3 regions of the Nonomuraea sp. NPDC049624 genome follow, and region 1 is predicted to be linked to each of the others. Evidence: riboswitches for the same ligand, from Rfam matches in the RefSeq annotation. Region 1 holds a riboswitch; each other region holds the start of a gene.
What was found. Region 1 has a riboswitch for cyclic di-AMP ahead of AB0J76_RS30170 (CHAP domain-containing protein). Riboswitches for the same ligand answer to the same signal wherever they lie in the genome.
Positions count from the first base shown of each region.

Region 2: it holds a riboswitch for cyclic di-AMP, as region 1 does, so the genes downstream of both, AB0J76_RS33040 (hypothetical protein) here and AB0J76_RS30170 (CHAP domain-containing protein) in region 1, are expected to answer to the same signal.
Region 3: it holds a riboswitch for cyclic di-AMP, as region 1 does, so the genes downstream of both, AB0J76_RS05550 (NlpC/P60 family protein) here and AB0J76_RS30170 (CHAP domain-containing protein) in region 1, are expected to answer to the same signal.

Region 1 covers NZ_JBFAOR010000007.1:489,064-492,327, reverse strand. Annotated here, with positions in the region: gene AB0J76_RS30175 (TetR/AcrR family transcriptional regulator) at 93-641, shown strand; gene AB0J76_RS30170 (CHAP domain-containing protein) at 694-1,413, opposite strand; cyclic di-AMP (ydaO/yuaA leader) riboswitch at 1,428-1,565, opposite strand; gene AB0J76_RS30165 (luciferase family protein) at 1,826-2,173, opposite strand; gene AB0J76_RS30160 (glycosyl hydrolase family 18 protein) at 2,416-3,264, shown strand, end outside.
Region 2 covers NZ_JBFAOR010000008.1:423,460-426,723, reverse strand. Annotated here, with positions in the region: gene AB0J76_RS33045 (alpha/beta hydrolase) at 19-894, opposite strand; partial or broken gene AB0J76_RS33040 (hypothetical protein) at 1,180-1,608, opposite strand; cyclic di-AMP (ydaO/yuaA leader) riboswitch at 1,832-1,966, opposite strand; gene AB0J76_RS33035 (DUF5302 domain-containing protein) at 2,132-2,332, opposite strand; gene AB0J76_RS33030 (MDR family MFS transporter) at 2,380-3,264, opposite strand, start outside.
Region 3 covers NZ_JBFAOR010000001.1:1,057,509-1,060,772, reverse strand. Annotated here, with positions in the region: gene AB0J76_RS05560 (RDD family protein) at 1-633, opposite strand, end outside; gene AB0J76_RS05555 (amino-acid N-acetyltransferase) at 719-1,288, opposite strand; cyclic di-AMP (ydaO/yuaA leader) riboswitch at 1,576-1,727, shown strand; gene AB0J76_RS05550 (NlpC/P60 family protein) at 1,734-2,777, shown strand; gene AB0J76_RS05545 (LuxR C-terminal-related transcriptional regulator) at 2,864-3,076, opposite strand.

The sequences.
Region 1 (3,264 bases):
GTCCTCTCCGATCGAGAGAACGGTCGTTCTCCCGGCTTGTGCGATAGCGTAGAGAACGAGCGTTCTCCGCGGCAAGCACCTGGAGGGGTGTCATGGATCACGAGCAGCGGTTGCTGGACGCCGCGGGCGACCTCTTCTACCGCCGCGGCGTGCAGGCGGTCGGCATGGACGAGATCCGGGCCGCCTCCGGCGTCTCGCTGAAACGCCTTTACCAGTGTTTCCCGTCGAAGGAGGCGCTGGTCGTGGCCTATCTGCGGCGGCGCGACGAACGCTGGATGGCCTCGCTCACCGCGTACGTGGCGGGTGCCGGCGACCGCATCCCGGCGGTCTTCGCGTGGCTGGAACGCTGGTTCACCGAGGACGACTTCCGCGGCTGCGGGTTCGCCAACGCCTTCGCCGAGCTGGGCGCCGGTTCGGCCGCCGTCCGCACGGCGGTGCGCGAGCACAAGGAGCGCCTGCGCGCCTACCTGCGCTCGCTCGCCGAGGAGGCGGGAGCCGGGGACCCCGCCCTGCTCGCCGAGCAGTTGCTCACCCTGATCGACGGCGCCACGGTGACCGCGATGATCTCCGGGGAGCCGGGCGCGGCCCGCTCGGCCGGACAGGCCGCGGCGGTTCTGGTCCACCGGCACCGGCGGCCCTGAGACGCGAAAGAGCGCACTCCCCGCGGGGAGTGCGCTCTTCGGCAGAGCAGGATCAGGCGGCGTAGGACGGGTAGCCGTAGCCGACGACCTGCGAGGTCGGCCGGACGCGCTGCTCGACCTTGCCGTTGCCGGTGTTGCCCTCGATCGTGGAGATCGTGCCGTCGCCGTTGTCCTTGACGACGAAGCCGACGTGCTGGATGTCGTTCAGGCTCTTGCTGCCGCTCCAGGAGAAGAAGACGACGGCGCCCGGCTTGGCCTCGGTGCCCCAGCGGTCGTTGGCGGCGAACCACTTGGCGTGGGTCACGGTGTAGGCGTCCCAGCCGACCTGCGGGCGGGCGCCGGTCTGCTCGCCGACCCAGGAGACGAACATCGAGCACCAGGGGGCGTTCAGGTACATGGCGCGGTTGCCGCCGTCACGCGCGGCGGTCTCGGCGGCGCGCTGGGAGTCGGCGTACCACTTCTGGAACTTGGTGCCGCCGCCGTTGGCGTCCTCGGAGGTGCCGACCTGAGCGCGGGCCGTGGCCAGCACCTGGGCGGCGGTGACGTTGACCTTGCCCTTGGCGCTCTCGTCGGCGGCGCTGTTCTGCGCGACGCGCGGCTGGGCGGCCACGCCGGCGACCTTGGCGGTCTGGGTTGCGGTGTGGGCGGTGGCGTGGGTGGCGTCGGCGTTCACTGCCGCGTGCGTGCCGAGCACGCCGGCGACGGCGGTCGCGCCGAGAGCGATCTTGGCGAGGTCGAGCTTGTAGGCACGGTGAAGACGGTGCTTGGCCATGAGGGTGTTACTCCTTGAGCTTCCGTGCCGCTTGCCGGGTTAGCTGACGGGTTCGGGCGGGAAGCTGCCCTACGGCACCACGGTGCCGATTCACCCCATTGGACACATGGGTCCCCGGTTCCGCGCACAGGCGGATTCAGCGGTCTCTTGGTCAGGCAAAGGGCTGACGCATCGTCTTCCCGGGCCCCGGAAAGGGCCTGAAGGTATATGTGCGACGCCCAGATGCGGAGATGTCCGCATCGATTCTGTACAACACGGGTCCCGCTTGGGTAATTCCCAGGCAATGCCATCCCTACCTGGGACGACTCCCCGTTCGGCTGGGTACAACCAAGCTACCCGGCGAGTAATTCCCCGGCAAATGGCGGCAATAATTTCGACGCTGCGTGCGAGAAACGCTACGCGCCGAATCGGTTCACGCCACGTGCGCCTTTATCGCCACGCTCGTGAGCGCCAGCAACAATTCCAGATCGGGCTCGGCGTCGACCTGCACGGCGACCCAGGCGCCGTCGCGGCAGGCGTGGACCTGGTCGCACGCCCCCAGATACGGCTCCAGGCGGCCGATGGCGGGGGCGGTGAGCCGTACGTGGATCTCGTCCCGGCCGGCCAGGCGCAGGATCTCGGTTCCGTGTACGGCGAAGGCGACCTGCTGACCGGTGCCGCTGACGTTCAGCGACGGCCAGGACCGTAACTCCGCGACCGCGCGGGCCACGTAGGGTCCGCGTCGCGTGGGCGTCCGCCGCCAGGCGGAGATTCCTGCCACGCTCCAATGCTGAGCCACGGCTCACCCCGCCGTCAGCCCCCGTTCCGGAACCGTTATCCCCTCGTGAACGGGCGTGTCCGGGGTCTGACCGGCACGGTTACGGACACCTGACCGATACGTATTGACGCTCCCCCAGGCAGCGGCTACCGTCGATTCACAACTTAAAGGAAACTTTCCTAATAGTTTCCCCAGAAGTCTCCCATCCCACTCCCCACACACCCCCCAACGGATGTCGGAGCGACATGAAACACACCATTCTGAGCAAGGTCCTGGCGGGAATGGCGGCATTGGCCCTGCCCCTCACCGCGGCCGTGGCCGTCCCGACGCTCGCCTCCGCCAGCACGGTGGCGTACGCGGCGGCCTGGGCCCCGTGGACCGCCTACACGGCGGGCACGGTCGTCACCTACAACGGCGTGGACTACGTCTGCCTCCAGGCGCACACCTCGCAGCCCGGCTGGGAGCCGCCGAACGTGGCGGCGCTGTGGAAGGTCTCCGGTGGCGGCGGCACCGACACGACCGCGCCGTCGGTGCCGGGCAACCTGCGCTCGACCGGCGTCACGGACACGAGCGTGGCCCTGGCCTGGAACGCCTCCACCGACAACGTGGCCGTGACCGGCTACGAGGTCTACCGCGGCGGCACCCTGGTCACCACCGTCACCGGCACCACGTACAACGACACCGGCCTCACCGCGAACACCGCCTACAGCTACACCGTGCGCGCGCGTGACGCGGCCGGCAACCGCTCGGCCAACAGCAACCAGATCTCCGCGACGACCACCGGCGGCGGTGGCGGCGACGACAAGACCCCGCCGTCGGTGCCCGGCAACCTGCGCTCGACCGGCGTCAGCAACAACAGCGTCGCGCTGGCCTGGAACGCCTCCACCGACAACGTGGCGGTCACCGGCTACGAGGTCTACCGCGGCGGCACCCTGATCACCACCGTCACCGGCACCACGTACAACGACACCGGCCTCACCGCCAACACGTCCTACACCTACACCGTGCGCGCGCGTGACGCGGCCGGCAACCGCTCGGCCGACAGCAACCAGATCACCGCGACCACCACGGGCGGCGGCGGTGGCGGCGGCAAC
Region 2 (3,264 bases), on a different contig from region 1:
GGCGGGTCTTGTGGCGGGTCACGCGGCGGGCTCCGGCCGGGCGGGCGTCGCGGAGCCGGTGTGGGCGGTGATCTCGGCGACGATCGCGGGCCAGAGGGGGCGGGGCAGGTCGTGGCCCATGCCGGGGTAGGTGACCAGGCGGGAGTCCGGGATGGCGGCGGCCGTGGCCCGCCCGCCGGCGAGCGGCACGAGCTGGTCGTCCTCGCCGTGGATGACCAGCGCGGGCACCTTCAGCCCGCCCAGCGCGGACGTGCGGTCGCCCGAGGCCATGATGGCGGCGAGCTGGCGGGCGGTGCCGGACGGGTCGTGGCAGCGGTCGAAGGCGAGCCCGGCCAGCCTGGTGACGCGTTCGCGGTCCAGCTCCCAGCCGGGGGACCCGAGCACGGCCCAGGTGCTCAGCGCGCCGGCGACGACCCCCTCGCGGTCGGTCGCGGGCTTGGCGAGGAGCACCGCGGCGGCCGCCTCGGTCGGCGGGGCCGCCTGCGGGCTGGGCGTGGACATGATCGAGGTCAGGCTCAGCACGCGGGCGGGGTGCCGGATGGCCAGCGCCTGGGCGATCATCCCGCCCATCGAGGCGCCGACGACGTGCGCGGCGGGCAGGCCCAGGACGTCCATGAGCCCGGCGCTGTCGTCGGCCAGGTCGTCCAGCACGTACGGCGAGGGCGCACCCCATGCGGGCACGCCCTCGTCGTGGAGGTGGGTGGACAGGCCCGCGTCGCGGTTGTCGAACCTGATGACGTGGTGGCCCTGCTCGGCCAGGAGTTCGCAGAACTCGTCGTCCCAGTGGATGAGCTGGGCGCCGAGTCCCATGATGAGCAGCAGGGGCCTGCCTTCCGGTGAGCCGAAGCTCTCGTAGGCGATCTCGATGCCGTTGGCGGCTGCGCGCTGGATCACAGCGACCAGAATGTCATTCTGGTCGCGAGGCGTAAAGAGTGGTCTGTCCGCAGATCAGTCGTTGAGGAGCTTGCGCAGACGCTCGCCGCCGAGCACCACGCCGCCGCCGGCCAGCACGAGCACGCCGGCCATCACGGTGCCGCCCATCGCGACGGTCTTCCCGACCTGGCCGCCGGCGGAACCGGCCGCGTCGTCGGCGGGCTCTTCGGCCAGCACCTTGGGGGGCTCGGCGGGGTTGTCGTCGAACCTGCCCCATGCGCCGGTGGAGAAGGCCACGGGGTAGTTCTTCTTGCCCTTGCCGTCGCCCCACTTGGTGATGACGTAGTCGATCTTGATGTGGCCCTGGCCGCCGTTGCCGTCCACGCCGAGCGTGTCGGGGTTGAAGGTGCCGCCGGTCAGCTCGGCGAAGGTCTTGGCGTCGAGGTCGAGCATGACGCCACGGCTGGAGGGCTCGCCGGGGCCGCGGTCGCCCACGAAGAACGGCATCTTCTTGCCGTTGTAGGTCACGTAACCCTCGGTCATGAGGGGCCAGCTGGGGCTGGCGGCCAGGCCCTTCTGCATGGGCTTGCCGCTGGCCGGCAGGCCGGTGTCGCCGGCGCGGCCGGAGGAGTCGTCCCAGAAGTAGGAAGCCTTCGTGGAACCCTTGAGCAGGATCTTCTGGTCGTCGCCGGTGTCGGCGTGGGCGCCGGTGGCGGAGATCGTCAGCGCGCCCATGGCGGACACGGACAGCAGAGCGAGAGAGCGCAGGCCAAATCGAGACATGAAGCAGTGAAGTCCTTCGCGAGGGGACAGGGGGAACGCGCGTGACTACGGTGCGTAACCGGGCAGAGCGCCGAAAAGGTGGTTACGCGGCGCGTGGGGGAAGTCAGGGAAGAGACCGCTCAGCAGGCGGTCGTCACTACACTGTCCGGGGGTACGACGAGGTGGTACATGCGTGAAGTCCTCTCCATCTCGCCTACCGGGTTAGCTGACGGGTTCGGGCGTGGAGATGCCCTACCGGCACGTGGCCGGATTCACCCCAATGAGATGGGTCCCCGGTTCCCGACAAGTCGGGATTCGGCGCCAGCTGTCGTCCCTCTCCTGGTAGGGACTACGCCACCAGCTGGTAATTGGTTAAGACCGTACCCAGAGATTCGGACAAATACAAACGAATCGTCATGAACCGGGTAAAGATCTACCTATCACGGCAAAGAGAAAGGGGGCACGGCATGCCGTACCCCCTGCTAAATCGGGCCTTTCAGCCGCCGCTCTTGCGCCTGAAGGATCTTTTACTCGCTGCCGGACCGTGCGCCCCGTGGATCTTCGACGGGTCCACGCCCCTGCCACCCGCGGCCGAGTCGGCCTGCTGCCCGCGCTTGCGTTCCAACGCCTCGCGGAACTTGCGCTTCATCTCGTCCTCGGGAGTCTCGCTGACTTCCGGCTCCGGTGTTTCCGCCATGAGGACCTCCTGGTTCTGGGGACATCCACAGCTTCGCACGACGTCGCTTACGACGCGAAACCGGCCTCCACTCTGCTCTCCGCGGCGGGCGCCTGCTCCAGCCGCCTGCCGGGCATCATGACCAGCGCGACCAGGGCGATCACCGCGCCCGCCACGCCCAGCGACGGGATGACCACGGCCGCCGCCGAGGCGTGCGCGGCCGCGAGCCCGTGGACGGGCGCGTCCGTGGTGATGACCGACGTGTACGCGGTGCCGGCCAGCGCCAGCGCCACGGAGCCGCCGATCTGCCGGAAGAAGGTGAGGTTGGCCGAGGCCGTGCCGATGTACCGCGGCGGGACGGCCTGCTGCACGGCCACGGTCAGCCCCGACAACATCGGCCCCATGCCGAGCCCGAGCAGCGCCATCCACCCGGCCAGCAGCAGGCCGTCGGTGCGCACGGTGAGGTTCAGGCAGAGCAGGCTGCCGGCTGCCAGCAGGAACGGCGCCCCGACCAGCCACGGCTTGTACGTGCGCGTCCTGGACATCAGCGTGCCCATGAGCGCGCTGCCCGCCACCATGGCCAGCGTCATCGGGTAGATCCTCAGCCCCGACTCGGTGGCGCTGACGCCCAGCGCCTGCTGGAAGTAGCGGGGCAGGAACACCACGCCGGCGTACATGCAGAAGGCGGTGAAGAAGGAGGTCGCGTTGACCAGCGTGTAGGTACGGTCCCGGAACAGGTGCATCGGCATGACCGGGTTCGCCGCCCGCAACTCGACCAGTACGAACGCGGCCAGCAGCACCAGCGCCAGCAGGATCGGCCCGGCCACGGACGGGGACGTCCAGGAGTTGCCGTCCAGGCCCTTCTCGGTCAGGCCGAGCAGCAGGGCGCTGATGGCCACGCTGAACACCGCGATGCCCGCGTAGTCCGGCCGGCCCCCGCCGCCGGTGCCCGC
Region 3 (3,264 bases), on a different contig from region 1:
TTGCTGGCCGTAGCCCTGCTGCCCCGCGGCGGCCTGCTGGCCGTAGCCCTGCTGGCCGTACTGGGCGTCCTGGCCGTAACCCTGCTGACCCGGCGCGGCCTGCTGGCCGTAGCCGGGCTGGGCGTACTGCTGGCCCGAGGCGGGCTGCTGGCCGTAGCCCTGCTGGCCGTACTGGGCGTCCTGGCCGTAGCCGGGCTGCGTGTACTGCTGGCCGGAGGACTGCGGCTGCTGGCCGTAACCCTGCTGGCCCGAGCCGGCCTGCTGGCCGTACTGGGCCTCCTGGCCGTAGCCCGGCTGGGTGTACTGCTGGCCGGAGGACTGCGGCTGCTGGCCGTAACCCTGCTGGCCCGAGGCGGGCTGCTGGCCGTACTGGGGCTGCTGGCCGTACTGGGGCTGCTGGCCGTAGCCCTGCTGCTGGCCGTACTGCTGCTGTTGCTGGCCGTACTGCTGTTGCTGGCCATAGCCCTGTTGCTGCTGCTGACCATATGGGGGCTGGCCGAAGGCATCGTCCGCCCGGTAGCCGACCACAGTCACGTCCGGGTCGGGCTCACCGGGCCGACGGCCGTGGTGCTGCCCGTACTCGGGGTTCTCGCCGGAATCGTCCTGTGGGTACGGCGGCTGTCCGGTGCTCACCGTGTCACCTCGCTTCGAGTGCGCATGTGGCACGTGTCAGGACACATGCCTGTGCTGCCCAACGTATCGACATAGGTATCAACAATCACCTTTCCAAGTGGTCAAGGTCCGCGTCACCCGATGTCAGATGCAGCAGCATGCGGGTGTTGCCAAGGGTGTTCGGTTTGACGTGTTCCAGATCAAGGAACTCCGCCACACCCTCGTCGTACGAGGCCAGCAACTCGGCGTAGACCTCGGGTGAGACCGGGGTGCCCTGGATGGGGCGGAAACCGTGCCTCGCGAAGAAGTCGACCTCAAAAGTCAGACAGAATACACGCCGCAGCCCCAGATCCTTCGCCTGCCGGACGAGTGCCGAGACGATCCGCCGCCCCACGCCCAGCCCCCGGCACGCGGGATCGACGGCCACCGTACGGACCTCGGCGAGGTCCTCCCACAGCACGTGGAGCGCGCCGCAGCCGACGACCTCCCCGTCCCGCTCGGCCACCCAGAACTCCTGGACGTCCTCGTACAGCGTGACCGTGGCCTTCTCCAGGAGCCGCGGACCCGCGCCCGCGTAGGTGTCCACGAGACGCCTGATCGCACGCACGTCGGGCGTGCGGGCACGCCTGACCACGACCGCGGTCTCGGGGACTGCCACTTCGGCCACCTGCTCCATGGCTCTCCAGGGTACAGATCTCATTACGGCTCGGCCCTAAATCCCACGTCTCGGGCATCTCATCACATCCCGTGGTCGAGCGAACACGAGCCGACTTGGAGCTTTCCTCCAGACCTCAGCGCCCCGAATGCTGGACAAAAGGTGCAGAAGCCCGCTTCCGTACGGCTACCCACGAGATCACCTTGTGACCCTTCAGTTGTGAAACCTCTACAGACTCGGCAGTTCCGGTTGAGCGTGAACCCGGAGTGCATTAGTGTCCAGCGACGATGTTCTCCGCGTAATGCGCGCGGAAAGACACGCCCAATTCCCGCAAGGGAAGCCGGGGAACCAACGGCGGCGAGCAGCCAGCGCCGCCACTTGGGGTGAATCCGACCATCTCGGTAGGGCTGCTCCGGCCCGAACCCGTCAGCTAACCCGGCCGGCGTCGATGAGAGGAGCTCGGTTGGTGAAGCGGACGCTCGACCGCTCGGGGAAGACGGGGGGCAGGCACGCCCGCCCCCAGGAACAGGCCAGGCGCGCACGCCGCCTCGGCGTCATCGGCGTCACCGTCGCCGCGATGCTGTTCGCCGTCCCCGTCGGTTCCGCCGCCGCCGACCCGAAGCCGTCGCTCTCCGAGCTCTCCGACCAGGTGGAGAAGCTGCACGAAGAGATCGAGACGCTGGCCGAGCAGTACAACGAGCAGCGCGAACGGCTGAAGGCCGCGCAGAAGGCCAACGACTCCGCCCAGAAGATCCTGGCCACCAGCGAGTCCGACCTGGCCGCCAGGCGCGCCAGGGCCTCGCTGCTCGCCCAGAACGCCTACATCACCGGCGGCCTGGACAAGGCCCTGGCCTTCGCCCAGTCCGGCGACCCCGAGACCTTCCTCGACCGGGCCGCGACCACGTACGCGCTCGAACAGCAGCAGGGCGAGGAGGTCAACCAGCTCGCCAAGGCCATGGAGGCCGCCGAGCGGGCCAGGGCCGGCGCGAAGACCCGCATCGCCGAGGTCCAGAAGATCGTCACCGATCTGGAGGCCAAGCGCTCGAAGATCACCAAGCTGGTCACCAAGGTGGAGAGCAACCTCTACCGGCGGGCCATGGGCGAGGCCGGCCGTCCCGGCACCCGGGCCGTACGCGTCAACCTGCCGGTCATCGGCGACGGCAAGGCGGCCCAGGCCGTCAAGTGGGCCCTCACCCAGCAGCTCAAGCCGTACGTGTGGGGCGCCGAAGGGCCGCGCTCCTACGACTGCTCCGGCCTGGTGATGGCCGCCTACCAGCGTGTGGGCATCTCGCTCCCCCACTACACCGGCGACCAGTGGACGGCCGGCACGCACGTCAGCCGTGACCAGCTGCGCCCCGGCGACCTGGTGTTCTTCTACAGCGACCTGCACCACGTCGGCATCTACATCGGCGGCGGCATGATGGTCCACGCCCCGCGCACGGGTGACGTCGTGCGGGTCGCCCCGATCGGCGGGCGGCCGTTCGCCGGCGGCGTGCGCATCGCGGACTGACCGGCGCCCCACACCGCCCCAGCGCCACACCGCCCAGCCCCACTTCATCCAGCGCCACTTCGCCCAGCGCCGCCAGATGAGCGCCGCTAGATGAGCTGGCGGCGCGCCGCCCATGCCACGGCCTCGATCGCCGTGGCCACGCCGATGCGGTCGCAGATGCCCCTCAGCCTGCGCCGTACGGTCCGTCCGCTGATGTCCAGCCGCCTGCCGACCCGATCGACGGTCACCCCCCTGGCCAGTTCGGCCAGTAACGCCAAATCCGCGTGGCTCAGCTCAACGCCTTCTGTGAGCACATCCACCGGGAGCCCTCCCCCCAACAGCAGAACTCGGACCTTTCAGGCGAAGCAAAGCCGCTCGTCTCGGTGAAGGTAAACGCATCGCGGAAAGGTCGTCAAGCGCGACAATCGGCGCCCTTGACCAGTGCTATTGACATGATCACTTATATGTGACGTACTCCGCATATGTCGGCACGCCGTGATCAGCTATG